DNA from 2 places in the Blastococcus sp. SYSU DS0533 genome. Region 1 is predicted to be linked to the other one. Evidence: riboswitches for the same ligand, from Rfam matches in the RefSeq annotation. Region 1 holds a riboswitch; the other holds the start of a gene.
The links. Region 1 has a riboswitch for cyclic di-AMP ahead of ACI79W_RS06980 (C40 family peptidase). Riboswitches for the same ligand answer to the same signal wherever they lie in the genome.

Region 1 (7,091 bases):
GTCCGCCGCATCTGCGTCCTGCACCCCGACGTCCCGCTCTCCTGCGGCGTCACCCAGCACGCGCTCGGCGGCAGCGCCTCCCAGCTGATGCGCGGCGCCGACCGCGCGCTCTACGACGCCAAGCTGCTCGGCCGCGGCCGGGCGGAGCTGTTCACCGGTCCCGCCGCCCGACCCTCCGCCGCCCGACCCTCCCGCGTCCGGCCGCGCGGCTGAGAACCCGCAGTTCATGGCCCCGTCGCCCGCTCGTCCCCGAACCGGGTCACGCAGCAACTGCGGGCGCATCGCGCTGCGTGACGGCACGCACGATCGTGATCGCGGCGAGACGAGATGCTTGCCTTCTGCACCTGACGTCCTGGCAGGTTTCCCCGCGTTCCACGGGGGAGTCGATCGAGGGAGAGCAGGGATGCGGTACTTCAAGGCGGCGGCGGGTGCAGCCGCGGCCATGGCGCTGGTCGTCGTGTCACCGACGGCGGCCGGCGCCGACGACGGCAAGGGACACGCCCCGGGTGGGGACGTCACCACCGTCGTCGGAGGGCTCGACGGGCCACGGCAGCTGAGCGAGTACAAGGGTCGCCGGCTGATCGTCGCCGAGTCCGACACGGGGGAGGTGAGCTGGATCGACCCGCGCGGGGGGCGGTCCCAGACCATCCTGTCCGGCCTGGGCAACGCCCAGGGCGTCGACTACGTGCGCGGCCTCATCTACGTCGCGATCGGCGAGTTCGCGGGTCCGCCGGAGGCGGGCGAGGGCCTGCCCAGCCAGCAGGTGGTCGAGGCGACGCCGGGCGGGGAGATCCTGCGGACCTGGGATCTGCTGCGGTACGAGCTCGACCACAACCCGGACGGCCAGCAGCAGTTCGTCGACGGCGAGCCGTTCGAGACGCTGTCCAACCCCTTCTCGGTGCTCGCCCAGCCCCACCGGATCCTCGTCTCCGACGCCGGGGCGAACGCCGTCCTCTCCATCGACCGAGAGACCGGGGACATCAGCACCTTCTTCGTGCCGCCGGTGGTCACCGACGTCGAGGGGTGCGTGGGGATGCCGAACAACCCTGGCACCACCGGGTGCGACCCGGTGCCCACGGAAATCACCGAGGGGCCGGACGGCAAGATCTACGTCGGCACGCTGGGCGCCGAGGTGCCCGGAGCGGGGCGGGTCTACGTGCTCGACCAGCACGGCAACCAGGTGCGCGCTATCGAGGGGCTGACCAGCGTCACCGGGGTGGCCGTCGACCGCAAGGGCACGGTCTACGTCTCGAACGTGCTCGAGGGCATGCCGATGGGCGAACCGCCGGCGGACTTCGACCCGTCGACGGTCGGCCAGCTCACCCGCATCGAGCGGGACGGCGACCGGGCCACCGCCGAGGTCACCATGCCGACCGGCCTGGAGATCGAGGGCGGGGACCTCTACGCCTCGGCGTGGAGCATCGCCGGCTTCCTGGGCATGCCGTCGGCCGGTGAGATCCAGAAGGTCGGCGCGGGCGCCTTCACCCCGGCGCCCTGATCCGCCGGTAGGACCGGGAGGGCGGTCGGGGGATCTCCCCGGCCGCCCTCGCGGTCCCCCGGGGCAGCATCAGGGCAGCCCGGCGTGCGGGACGGCGACCTCGGTGGCCACCAGCACCGCCTCCCGCGCGGCCGCCCGCGTGTGCTCGTAGAAGTCGGGGGCGCAGCACAGCAGCAGGGTGCGGCCGTCGTCGCCACCGAGCGTGCAGGCGTAGGTGCCCAGGCCGTCCGGCGCGGCGATCTCCTCGACCACCTGCCCGCCGGGCGCGACCCGCAGCACCCGGGAGCCGAAGCCGTCGGCCACCCACACGTGCCCCTCGGCGTCGAGGGTGCACCCGTCCGGGGCGACGACGACCTGGCCCAGCAGCTCCTCGACCGAGCCGCCCACCGGCTCGGGGCCGAACTCCGCCCACGTGCGCCGCGGGCCCAGCGAGCCGTCGGTGGCGATGTCGAAGGCCGAGAAGCGGTTGCCCCACGTCTCGCCGACGAGCAGCGTGCCGCCGTCGGGGGTGATCACCGAGCCGTTCGGGAAGCGCAGCCCCTCGGCGACGACGGTCACCGTGCCGTCGGGGTCGACCCGCTTGACCGACGCCGGGGCGGGCGCCCCGCCGCCCATGAGGTCGAAGCCGAAGTCGCCGACGTAGGCCCGGCCGGCGGTGTCGACCACCATGTCGTTGAGGTGCCCCCTGCAGACGGCGGAGAGGTCGGCGTGGGTGGTCACCTCGCCGTCGGTGACCCGCAGCAGCCGGTGGTCCTTCATCGAGACGACGAGCAGCGAGCCGTCGGGGAGCCAGCCCAGCCCCGAGGGCTGCGCCTCCACCTCGAGGACGACGGTCTCCGGGCCGCCCGGGGCGACCCGGCTGACGGTGCGCCGGTAGAAGTCCGACACCCACCACTGCCCGTCGCGCCACCGCGGCGCCTCGAAGTAGGAACCGCCCTCCAGCACCGTCCGGAACGCTCGATCAGCCATGCCGCGGGACGCTACGACCTCCCGCACCCGCCGACCACCTCCTGTTTTCCCCTCCGCCGGCGTGGGCACGGTCGCTCCATGCCGACGGAAGACGTGCAGCCGTGAGCGTCCGGGGCCTCCTCGAGCGCGCGGTGCGCCGCGTCGAGGCGTGGCAGGTGCTCGACGCGCCCGGCTACCAGGTGGAGCACGGGATCTCGCTGACGTTCCTGCTGGCCGGCCGCTACGCCCGCCCGCTGCAGGACCTGCTGCACGGCGTCTGGTTCGGCCACCCGCTGCACCCGTTCCTGGTCACCGTGCCGATCGGTTCGTGGAGCGCGGCCGCCCTGCTCGACGGCCTGGCCGCCGCCGGCCGCGGGGGCCCGGGTGCCGGGCAGGCGGCGCGCACGGTGGTCGGGCTCGGGATCGCCGGTGCCGTCGGCGCGGCGGCGACCGGGCTGACCGACTGGCAGCACGCCCACGACGAGGCCCGCCGGGTAGGCATGGTCCACGGTGGGCTCAACAGCACCGCGCTGGCGCTCTACACCTGGTCGTTCGCCGACCGGGGCCGCGGTCGTCCCGGGCGGGCGCGGGTGACCGCAGCCGCCGGCTACGCCCTCGTGCTCGCCAGCGGCTACCTGGGCGGGGTGCTCTCCTACCGCCACCGGCTCGGCGTCGACCACTCCGCGGCCGGGCGGTCCCCGCGGGTGTTCACCCCGGTGGCCCGCCTCGCCGACCTCCCCGACCGCGAGCCGGTGGAGGTCGCGGCCGACGGCGTCCCGGTGGTGCTGGTCCGCAGCGACGACGAGGTGCGGGCGCTCGCCGGTCGCTGCCCGCACCTGGGCGGCCCGATGGCCGAGGGCTGGCTGCACCGCGACGAGCTGGTCTGCCCGTGGCACGGGTCGCGGTTCGACGTCGACACTGGGGAGCCGGCGCAGGGGCCGGCCACGGCTCCGCTGCCCTGCTACGACACCCGGGTCCGCGACGGCGCGGTGGAGGTGCGGCGGCGGGCCCGCTGGCGCACCCCGACGGCGGTCACGACGGTGGAGGAGGCGTCCCGGTGAAGGCCGACGAGGTTCTGATCGCGCACCACGACGTGCTGCGCGGGCTGCTCCGCGAGCTGGCGGAGACCACCGACGGCCAGGCCGGCCGGCGGGAGGAGCTGCGCGACCGGTTCCTGCGCGAGATCGAGGTCCACGCGCAGATCGAGGACGAGCTGTTCTACCCGGCGGTGCCCGACGTCTCGCCGCTGCTGGCGCTCGCGCATGCCGAGCACCGGCAGATCGACGACCAGGTCGCCACCGTCATGCGCATGGACGTCACCGACCCGGAGTTCAGCACCGAGGTGCGGATGCTCGAGAAGACGGTGCGCCACCACACGATGGAGGAGGAGCAGCGGATGTTCCCCCAGTCGCACGCCCTGGGGGAGGAGCGCCTCGAGCAGCTCGGCGAGCAGCTGCGTGCCCGGAAGCGGGAGCTCGAGGAGTCCGGCGCGATGCGGCTCATCGTGCGGCTGAAGCGGGCGACGCTGCGTCACGTGTAGCCGAGCGGCCGTTCCCCGGCCGTGCGGGCACGGCCGGGGAACCGAGCCGTCAGACGATGCGACGCGCGGTGTTGTAGCCCCACATGGAGTCCACGGGCACGACCGCGACGGGGTTGCCGTAGGTCGAGGAGTGGACCATCAGGCCGTCGCCGATGTACATGCCGACGTGGCCCACCGGGTCGTAGAAGAAGATCAGGTCGCCGGGCTGCAGGTTCGCGCGGTCGACGTAGACCCCGGCGGTCGACTGGGCGCGCGAGGTCCGCGGGATCTCCACGCCCGCCGCCTGGTAGGCCGACCACGTCAGGCCCGAGCAGTCGTAGCCGCCCGGGCCGGTGCCGCCCCAGACGTAGGGCTTGCCCTGCTGGGCCAGGGCCGTGTCGACGGCGACCTGCGCGGCGTGGTTGGGGGCGACGACGGTGCTGGTGACGACGGTGCCGGTACCGCCGCCCCCGCCGTCACCGGTGGAGGCGGTGGCGGCGAACGGGGTGAGGGCGATGCCGGCACCGGTGAGCAGGGCGAGGGCGGCCCCGCGGACGGAACGACGGTTCGTGGACGTGCGAGTGGTCGTCATGGACGACGGCTTCTCCTTGTTCTCCGTGACCGCCTACCGGGTGAGCTGACGGGTTCGGGCGGGGAACGCGCCCGGCGCCCCGGACTGGCCGGTGGCGCTTCACCCCAGGACTGCGGTGGGTCCCCGGTCCGGACGACGGCGGGTGCCGGCGCCCGGTTCGGCGGTGTCCGTCCGGGTGTCACCGGGGGTGGTGACGGCGGGTCCCGGCCGGACCGCGGGGAACGCTAGGTCGGTCACGGAAAGGTCACAACGCGACCGACACGCCGCCCGCCGGCGCTCCCGGGTGCTGCCCGGCCCGTCGCGCCGACCGCGACTCGCCAGCCGACCACCGGGGTTGCGCCGGCCGCCGGAGCGCTGGACCGGCATCCCGTCACGCACTGCTGTCGGCCGGGTACTTCTCCTGTCGACGGCGTGGCTCAACGCTGCGTGCACGAATCGAGCGGCGCCGTAGCCAGGAGCTGGAGCGGGGTGCCGGCCGACGTGGATCGGCGAGGCGGGGCCGCGGCGCGCAGCCCGGCGTGGCGCCGCGGTCCCGGCGTTCAGCCGACGTCGCAGCCGCACGGGCACTCCGCGGCGTGCGCCGGCCGGCCGTTGCCGTCGTCGAGGTCGTCGCACGCCGGCGGGCACGTGCACGTCCAGCCGTCGTCGAGGTGCCGGAAGGCCCCGGACTCGAAGCGCCGCTGCCGCTCCTCCTGCCGCCGTCGCGCGGCGGCGGCCCGCCGGGCCGCGGCGCGCTCCTCCGGCGCGTCGCCAGGCTGGGAGACGAGGTGGTCGTCCGGGCGGCCGCGGGCGCGGTCGGCTGCGTCCTCCCAGGGACTCCGCCGGTCGAAGGTGTACGTCGGTCGCGGTCGCCCGGGCCGGTGCTCCCACCGCCACGCGCGCTCCTCGCTGAGCATCGTGTCCAGGTGGGCGGGGAACCGCCGGCCGGCCCTGTCGCGGACGGTGCCCGGTGCCATGCGCTCCACCCGGTGACCCGCCTCGTCGAGCAGGCCGAGCCGGAGACCGGCCAGCTCCGCGGCTGCTGCGAGCAGCCGGGCGTCCACGCCGCGGGCACCGGCCTCCACGGCGGCCACGGTGGACTTCGAGAGGCCCAGCCGCTCCGCCAGCTCCCGCTGGGAGAGGTCGGCCCGGCGGCGGATCCGCCGCAGCAGTCCGCAGAGATCGAAGTCCCGTGCAACCCCGTCGTCCCGCACTCGCCGAGCGTGTCCGCCGGGCGCGGTGAGGAGCGACCCCATGTGCCCTTCTGTGGACAGTCGCTCTGTGCCCACATCCGCGGGGCAGAGGGCGACTGTGCCGGGGGTGGGTGTGGGGGTCGGGCGCTTGGGTCCCTGCCCACGCCCGCGGGGCAGAGGGCGACTGTGCCGCGGGTGGGTGTGGGGGTCGGGCGCTTGGGTCCCTGCCCACGCCCGCGGGGCAGAGGGCGACTGTGCCGCGGGTGGGTGTGGGGGTCGGGCGCTTGGGTCTCTGCCCACGCCCGCGGGGCAGAGGGCGACTGTCCTCGAGCAACCTCTCCCGCTCCGGCCGGGGCAGCAGTCGCCCCCGGCGGGTCCGCGACAGGGGCCTGCCCACGGTCACCGCCACCACAGCACCGACGGGCTGCATGGCAGCATCGCCGGGTGGCCCGCCTGCTGATCGCCAACCGCGGCGAGATCGCCGTCCGCATCGCCCGCGCCGCCGCCGCCGAGGGATGGGCCTCGGTCGCCGTCACCGCCGCCGACGAGCCCGACGCACCGCACGTCGCCGCCGCCGACGAGGCGCACGTCCTCCTCGGGAGCGGGCCGGCGGCCTATCTCGACCCCGCGGCGATCGTCGAGGCCGCGCTCGCCACCGACTGCGCCTTCGTGCACCCCGGTTACGGCTTCCTCTCCGAGACCCCCGACCTGACCCGGGCCTGCGCGGACGCCGGCGTCACCGTCGTGGGGCCGGCCCCCGAAGACCTCGCCGTCCTGGGTGACAAGGCGCTCATCGGCGCCAACCTCTCGGTGCCGATCGGGACGGTCGTCCTCCGCAAGGCCTACGGCCTGGGCGCGCAAGCCATGGCCGGCGGTAGCACCAAGGTGCCGCGGTTCACCGTCGGCTGGCCCACCAGCGAGTTCGGGCCGATGGGCCTGGAGGGTGCGGTCCGGCTCGGCATGCGCCGGGAGCTCGCCGCCATCGAGGACGACGCCGAGCGGCAGGCCGCCTACGAGGCCGCCGTCGCCGCCGCCTACGAGAAGGGCCGCGGGCTCAACGTCGCCGCCCACTGGGAGATCGACGACGTCATCGACCCGGCCGACACGCGCCGCTGGATCGCCACGCTCACCCGCGAAGTCGCCGCCACGCCGCGGCCGGCGGGGCGGGTTCGCCCGCACGTCGACACCTGGTGAACCACCCGCTCGGGTGGTTGACGGGCCGCGCGGCGGGGCACGGAGGACGACGAGCACTGCGCCGGCGGCAGCCGGTGCGACGACGAGGAGGCAGACATGGGAATGATGCGGAAGCTCATCGCGTCCGGTGTGGCGGCCAAGATCTTCCAGGAGGCCAAGAAGCCGCAG
Region 2 (7,091 bases), on a different contig from region 1:
GGCGCCCTTCGTCATGGCGCCCTTCAACACCCGCATCGTGCGTCGGAGCAACGCCCTCCAGGACTGGGCCTACGGGCGGGCGCTGCGCTACGGGGAGGTCATGGGCGCCGGCCGCGGGCCGGTGGGAGCGGTGACCGCCGCCGGGGTGACCGCGGGCCTGCTCGCCACCGTGTCGGCCATGAGCCTCGGGCCGACCCGCGCGCTGCTGGACCGGGTGCTGCCGGCACCCGGCACCGGCCCGAGCGAGGCCGTCCGGGAGAAGGGGTGGTTCCGCATGGTGGTCGACGCCACCACCGAGGACGGGCGCCGCTACCGGGCGACCGCGGCGGGCAGCGGCGATCCGGGCTACAAGGCCACCGCCGTCATGCTCGGCGAGGCCGCCCTGGCGCTCGCCCTCGACGAGGACCGGTTGCCCGCCCGGGCCGGCTCGCTCACCCCGGCGACGGCGATGGGGGAGGTGCTGGTCGAGCGGCTGCGCGCAGCCGGGCACACCTACGAGGTGGCCGCCGTCTGATCCGACCGCCACCGCAGCGGCGGCGGGAGGGCATCGCTAGGGTTGGCCGACATGCCGACCAGCGCACCGGGACAGCCCGCGGGGACGATCCGGGAGCTCGGGCTGCCCGCGCGGGCGGTCACCGCGCTGACCCGCGTCGGGATCACCGAGGCCGAGGCGCTCGCCGCCCTCACGCACCGGGAGCTCAGCGCCGTCGCCGGGCTGGGCCCCGGCCTGGTCGCCGCGATCCGGGCCGTCGTCCCCGAGCCGCCCGCGCGGCCGGCGGTCGGCGGCCCGGTTCCGGCCGACGGCGGGAACGCGGGATCCGAGGAGGAGGGCCCGGTGGCGCCGGCCATCCCGTCGTTCGCCTCCCTGCGGGGTCCGCGGCGCCGGTCGGCGGTCGACCTCCTCGTCCCGGCGGCGTCCGAGCCCGCGGAGCCCGGGGCCGCCGAGCCCGGGGCCGCCGAGCCCGGGCCCGCGGTCTCCCGATCCCAGCCGCCGGCCACCCCGGCCGCCGCCGCCCGCCCGTCGACCGGTGCGGGCGGGCCGCCGGTCGCCGTCCGCCCGCCGGACTACGCCGATCTGCTGCGCCTGGGCGTGCACGTCACCCGGGTCGTCCTGGGCCTCCCGGCGCGCTGCCTGCACCGGCTGCTCGGCCGGGGTGGCCCTGCCGCCCCGTAGGCGGGGCAGCAGGTGGACCGGGTCCTGCTCCGGCGCAGCGGCGACGCGGTCGAGGCCGTCGACCTCGACGCCGGCGGAGCGGGTCGAGGCAGCGCCCGCCTCGACCCCGCGGCGGTCGCCGGGTACGTGGCGGAGCGCGAGGGCGGTGCGGCGCCCGTCCGCTGGGTCTGGGACGACACGACCCGCTGGTACCCCGCGCTGCTGACGGCCGGGGTGCGCGTCGAGCGCTGCACCGACCTCCGGCTGGGCCACGCGATCCTGCGGCGGTCCCCGTTCGCGGCCCAGGACCTGCTCGCCGGGGAGGACACCCAGGGGTGGGACGCGCTGCAGCCCGGCCCGCCGCCGGAGTCGGCCCTGTTCCCGCTCGCCGACCCGGCCGACCTGCTGGACCCGCTCGCCGAGCACCGGCGCCAGCAGGCGGTGCTGGCCGCCTCCCCGCAGCGGGACCGGCTGGCCCTGCTCCTCGCCGCGGAGTCCTCCGGCGGGCTGGTGGCCGCCGAGCTGACGCACACCGGCCTGCCCTGGCGGGCCGACGTGCACGAGCGTCTGCTCACCGGCCTGCTGGGGGCGCGACCGCTGCCGGGTGGGCGCCCGGCGGTCCTCGAGCGGCTGCTGGGGGAGATCCGCGCGTCGTTCGGCGCCCCCGCCCTCAACCCGGACTCGCCCGGTGAGCTGCTCCGGGTGCTGCAGCACATCGGCCTGCCGGTCGCCGACACCCGCTCCTGGACGCTGGAGCAGCTCGACCACCCGGGGATCCCGGCGCTGCTGGAGTACCGCAGGCTCTCGCGGCTGCTGACGGCCAACGGGTGGACCTGGCTGGACACGTGGGTGCGCGACGGCCGCTTCCGCGCCGTCTTCGTGCCCGGCGGGGTGGTGACCGGGCGGTGGGCCTCCTCCGGGGGCGGGGCGCTGTCGGTGCCGACCGTCGTCCGGCCCGCGGCGGTGGCGGACGAGGGGTGGCGGTTCGTCGTCGCCGACGTCGCCCAGCTCGAGCCGCGGGTGCTGGCCGGCATGAGCGGCGACGGCGCCATGGCCGAGGCCGCGCGCGCCGCCGACCTGTACGAGGGGATGGTCGCCGCCGGCACCGTGGCCACGCGGGCGGAGGCCAAGCTCGGCATCCTGGGTGCGATGTACGGCGGCACCCGGGGTGAGAGCGGGCGGATGCTGCCCCGCCTGGCCCGGCGCTACCCCCGGGCCGTCGGCCTGGTGGAGGAGGCCGCCCGGACCGGCGAGCGCGGAGAGGTGGTGCACACCCTGCTCGGGCGGGGGTCGCCGCTCCCGGGGGCGTGGCCGCACGAGGAGGGCGACCGGGCCCGCCGCGCCTGGGGCCGGTTCACCCGCAACTTCGTCGTCCAGGGCACCGGGGCGGAGTGGGCGCTGTGCTGGCTGGCCGACCTCCGCAACCGGCTCTGGCGGCTCGGTGGGGAGGGCGACGTGGGGGCGCGGCCGCACCTGGCGTTCTTCCTGCACGACGAGGTGGTGGTGCACACGCCCGACCACCTGGCCGGCGAGGTGGCCGGCGCGGTCCGTGCCGCTGCGTCGACCGCAGGCCGGCTCCTGTTCGGCGCCTTCCCCGTCGACTTCCCGCTCGACGTGGCCGTCGTTCGGTCCTGGGCCGACGCCGGCTGACGATTCGCGCGCGATACACCACCGACCGGCGGTGCAGGTCACCGCGACACACATCACGTCGTGGAATTCCGCGCCTGCTGATTGTCACGACTGCATAACGGCGGTTACGGTGGCTGGGCCCGGACGGTCGTTCACTCCCCACCGGGGAGGTCCGCCGGGCGCCGCCGAGTCGCCTTCCGGGGCGAGCCGGGGACCCACCGCAGCACTGGGGTGAATCCTGCGCCGGGCACGTCCCGCCGCGGGTAGGGCCGCTTCCCGCCCGAATCCGTCAGCTAACCCGGTAGGCGGCAGACGGAAGAAACGGAGAGCCGCCGCATGGCGCGCCCCTGCACCGCCGCACGACCCTGCGCCCGCCGGCACCGCCGCCTCCGGGCGCGTCCGCGGATCTGATCGCACGCGCTGCCCGGCGTCCCGCCGGTCGCCCGCCGTCGAGCCGCACCGGCCCCCCCGGTGCCCGGCGGCCCCGTGACCCGCGCCCGGGCCCGCTGTCCGCATCCTCCGCGACCCGCCCTCCGGCGGCCGGTCGCGCTCACACCCCGGAGCACCCGAACACCATGGACCCTCGCAGCACCACCACCGGCCGACGTGGCCCGCTCGCCCTCCGCCGCCCGCCCGCGGCCGTCCGCCGACCGGCGCTCTACCTCGGCGTCGCGGTCGCCGGCGCCGTCCTGGTCAACAGCCTCGTCGGCGTCGAGCCGACCGCCCAGGCCGAGGCCCGCACCTCGGAGTCGGTGAGCGTCGCGCAGGCGCTCGGCCTGTCCGCGCAGTCGGGCCCGATCGACGTCACCGAGGACCTGGCGCCCCTGGAGGGCCTCGCAGCCAGCCGCAGCACCCGGGAGGCCGACCAGGTCGCCGCCCAGCAGGCCCAGGCCGCGGCCGACCAGGCCGAGCTCGACCGGCAGAAGGCCGAGGCGGAGGCCCTGGCCCGGGCGGAGGCGGAGAAGAAGGCGGCCGAGGAGGCCGCTGCCGCGGCGGCCGCCGCCGAGCGGCAGGCGGCGGCGGCCCCGGCGAGCCCGACGACGCAGGCCCGGGCCGCGGCGACCGCGGCGGCCTCGGTGGCGGCCACGGCCGTGGCCCGGATCAGCAACACCGCCGGGAACGTCCGGCCGCAGACCCAGGCCGCGGCCGACGCCGTGGTCAGCAACGTGCCCGGTGCCGCGGGGATCACCCTCGGTGGCACCCGCGCCAGCGCGGCCGACCCGGGCGGGCACCCCTCGGGTCTGGCGCTCGACTACATGGTGATGTCGAACGCCGCCCTGGGCGACGCGATCGTCGAGTACCACCGGGCGCACTGGGACGAGCTCGGCGTGGACTACCTCATCTGGCAGCAGCGGATGCTGTCCTCGCCGGGCGGTTCCTGGAAGGCCATGGAGAACCGCGGGAGCGCGACGGCCAACCACTTCGACCACGTGCACGTGAACTACAACTGATCCCCCGTGCGCCGGGTGCCTAGGTGAGCCGGCGGACCACGGACAGGGGCAGCACCCGCATGGCGAGCCCGATCGGCGCCCAGGGCCACGCCGGGACGTACGCCGTGGTCCGCCGGGCCTCGACGGCGGCCACCACCGCCCGGACACCGGTCGGTGTGTCGACCATGCAGCGGGTGCGCTGCTGCACGTGCTGGTTGATCTCCGAGCGGATGCAGCCGGGGTGGACGACCGGGACGTCCGCACCGGGGATGCACTCGCTGCGCACGCCCTCGGCGAGCGAGGCGACGCCGGCCGTGGTGGCGGCGTAGGTGGTCATCGACCGGCGCATGCCGCGCAGCGCCGCCCGAGGGGATCAGCACCAGGTGTCCGCGGCCCTGCCGGCGGAAGATCTCCGGCGCCGCCTCGGTCTGGGCCAGCGCGCCGGCGGAGTTGGTCACCCCCGTCTCGCGGTCGACGTCGGCGCGGCCGGTCCCCGGGGCAGCGCCCTTCCCGAGCCCGGCGTCGAGGGCCACCCGGTCGGTGCGCCGAACGCCCCGGCGAACGCGGCGAAGACCGCGGGACCCGCGTCGGCGTCGGTGATGTCGAGGGCGGCGATCTCCACCCGCCGACCGGTGGCCGAGCGGATCTCCTCGGCCAGGGCGTCGAGCCGGTCGGTGCGCCGGGCGCAGAGCGCGAGGTCGTGCCGAGGGCGGCGAACTGGCGGGCCGTCTCCTCGCCGAGCCGGGAGCCCGCGCCGGTGACGAGGACGACGCGGGTGCGCCTGCCGGTGGGGACGGGGTCGAAGCCGGAGGGCCCGCGAGGCACCCTACGAGAAGCTGCCGGCGGCCCCGCGGTCGCCCGCCGTGAGCTGCCGATCCCAGCCGATCGGGCCCGACGGGGTTCAGCCCCCGCCCGGGCGGGCACCCCCGTTGGGTGCGCACGGCACGGGACGACGCGCGGGGGGCACCTCGCGGCAGCACACGAGGAGACCGGGAGTGACCACGGCCGAGACCAGCCGACGCTGCTTGGACGGCCGGTACGAGCTCCACGAGCTCATCGCCGTCGGCGGCATGGGTGAGGTCTGGCGCGCTCGCGACCTGCAGCTCCACCGGACGGTGGCGGTCAAGGTGCTGCGCAGCGAGTTCGCCGACGACCCGGTCTTCGTCGCCCGGTTCCGCTCGGAGGCCCGGCACGCGGCAGGGCTGAGCCACCCGAACATCGCCGCCGTCCTCGACTACGGCGAGACCAGCGCCCCGGACACCGGCGAGAGCCTGGCGTACCTGGTGATGGAGCTCGTCGAGGGGTCGTCGCTGTCGGCGCGGCTGGCCGAGGAAGGGTCGCTGGACACCCGGGCGACGCTCTCGCTGCTGCGGCAGGCGGCCGCCGGCCTGGCCGAGGCCCACCGCGCGGGCGTCGTGCACCGCGACGTCAAGCCGGCGAACATCCTGCTCGGCTCGGACGGCACGGTGAAGCTCACCGACTTCGGCATCTCGTGGTCGGCGGGGAGCGCCCCGATCACGCGCACCGGCCAGGTCGTGGGCACCGCCCAGTACATGTCGCCCGAGCAGGCGCGGGGCGAGCACGTCAGCCCGGCCAGCGACGTCTACGCGCTCGCCCTGGTCGGCTACGAGTCCCTGGCCGGGCACGCGGCCTTCGACGGCGACAACCCGGTCACCGTCGCGCTCAAGCAGGTGCAGGAGACCCCCGAGCCCCTCCCGGCCGAGCTGCCCCCCGACGTGCGCGCCCTGATCGACGCGGCCCTGGTCAAGGACCCCGACGAGCGGCCCCGCGACGGCGCCGCCTTCCTCGCCGCCATAGAGGAGACGATCCGGCGGCCGTCCGGCGAGCCCCCGACGCGCTCCGTGGTGGCGGCGCCGGTGCGGCGGGAGCGCCGCGCGGACCAGCGCCGCCGGGCAGCCGCGCAGCGCCGGGCCGCACCCGTGGCCCGCCCGGAGGCCGCGTCGCGGATCCGCCGGCCGGTCCTCGTGGTGCTGCTGCCGGTGGCGGCGTTCCTGCTCGGTGCCGGTGCGATCGCCCTGGTGCCCGATGCAGGCACCGAGCCCGGCCGGTCCGCCGGCGCGGTCTCCGGCCCATCGGCCGCGGCGGGCGTGGTGCTGCAGCCCGGCGACCTCCTCGGCCGGCCCGCCGCGGAGGTCGCCGCGGAGCTGGGTGGCCTCGGGCTCTCCGTCCGGCAGGTGCAGGACCCCACGACCGAGAGCCTCCCGGGGACCGTCACCGGCGTCGACCCGGCCGGCAGCCTCTTGCGCCCCGGCGACGTCGTCCGCCTCGCTGTCGCGGTGCGGCCGGGCGCGACGGAGACGCAGCCGGAGCCGGTCACCGGCGGCGGCGCGACCCCGGTGCGCCGCGCCCAGCCCGTGGCGCCGGCGCCCGAGGTGCCGGCCGACGAGCCGGCAGGGACGGGCACGCCGGCCGGTGCACCGGGCGGCGACGGCACGGCCCCGGTCACCGACGAGCCGGCGGCAGCTCCGGAGGACGGTGGCGCGACCGTCGAGCCGACCACGCCGCCCGAGGAGGGCACGGGCACCCCGACCACCCCGCCGGAGGAGGGCACGGGCACCCCGACCACCCCGCCGGAGGAGGGCACGGGCACCCCGACCACCCCGCCGGAGGAGGGCACGGGCACCCCGACCACCCCGCCCGAGGACGGGACGGGCACCCCGACCACCCCGCCCGAGGACGGGACGGGCACCCCGACCACCCCGCCGGAGGACGGCGGCACGGGAGAGGTGACCTCACCGCCGGCCGAGGATGACGACGAGGAGGACGAGGACGGGGACGAGGACGACGGGGTCGCGGTCAGCCAGCGCGAGGTGGCCGACGAGGTGTCACCCGGCACCCGGGTCTGAACCCGCCCGGGC

Region 2: another riboswitch for cyclic di-AMP. It lies ahead of ACI79W_RS03315 (hypothetical protein); the one in region 1 lies ahead of ACI79W_RS06980 (C40 family peptidase).

What each region holds. Positions count from the first base shown of each region.
Region 1 covers NZ_JBJGZZ010000004.1:107,498-114,588, forward strand. Annotated here, with positions in the region: gene ACI79W_RS06955 (hypothetical protein) at 1-213, shown strand, start outside; gene ACI79W_RS06960 (ScyD/ScyE family protein) at 404-1,498, shown strand; gene ACI79W_RS06965 (SMP-30/gluconolactonase/LRE family protein) at 1,568-2,467, opposite strand; gene ACI79W_RS06970 (Rieske 2Fe-2S domain-containing protein) at 2,569-3,507, shown strand; gene ACI79W_RS06975 (hemerythrin domain-containing protein) at 3,504-3,986, shown strand; gene ACI79W_RS06980 (C40 family peptidase) at 4,036-4,557, opposite strand; cyclic di-AMP (ydaO/yuaA leader) riboswitch at 4,574-4,730, opposite strand; gene ACI79W_RS06985 (helix-turn-helix transcriptional regulator) at 5,097-5,750, opposite strand; gene ACI79W_RS06990 (biotin carboxylase N-terminal domain-containing protein) at 6,174-6,923, shown strand; gene ACI79W_RS06995 (hypothetical protein) at 7,020-7,091, shown strand, end outside.
Region 2 covers NZ_JBJGZZ010000002.1:41,177-48,267, forward strand. Annotated here, with positions in the region: gene ACI79W_RS03300 (saccharopine dehydrogenase family protein) at 1-514, shown strand, start outside; gene ACI79W_RS03305 (DNA-directed RNA polymerase subunit alpha C-terminal domain-containing protein) at 566-1,174, shown strand; gene ACI79W_RS03310 (bifunctional 3'-5' exonuclease/DNA polymerase) at 1,187-2,803, shown strand; cyclic di-AMP (ydaO/yuaA leader) riboswitch at 2,966-3,104, shown strand; gene ACI79W_RS03315 (hypothetical protein) at 3,358-4,233, shown strand; gene ACI79W_RS03320 (hypothetical protein) at 4,253-4,549, opposite strand; gene ACI79W_RS03325 (protein kinase domain-containing protein) at 5,208-7,079, shown strand.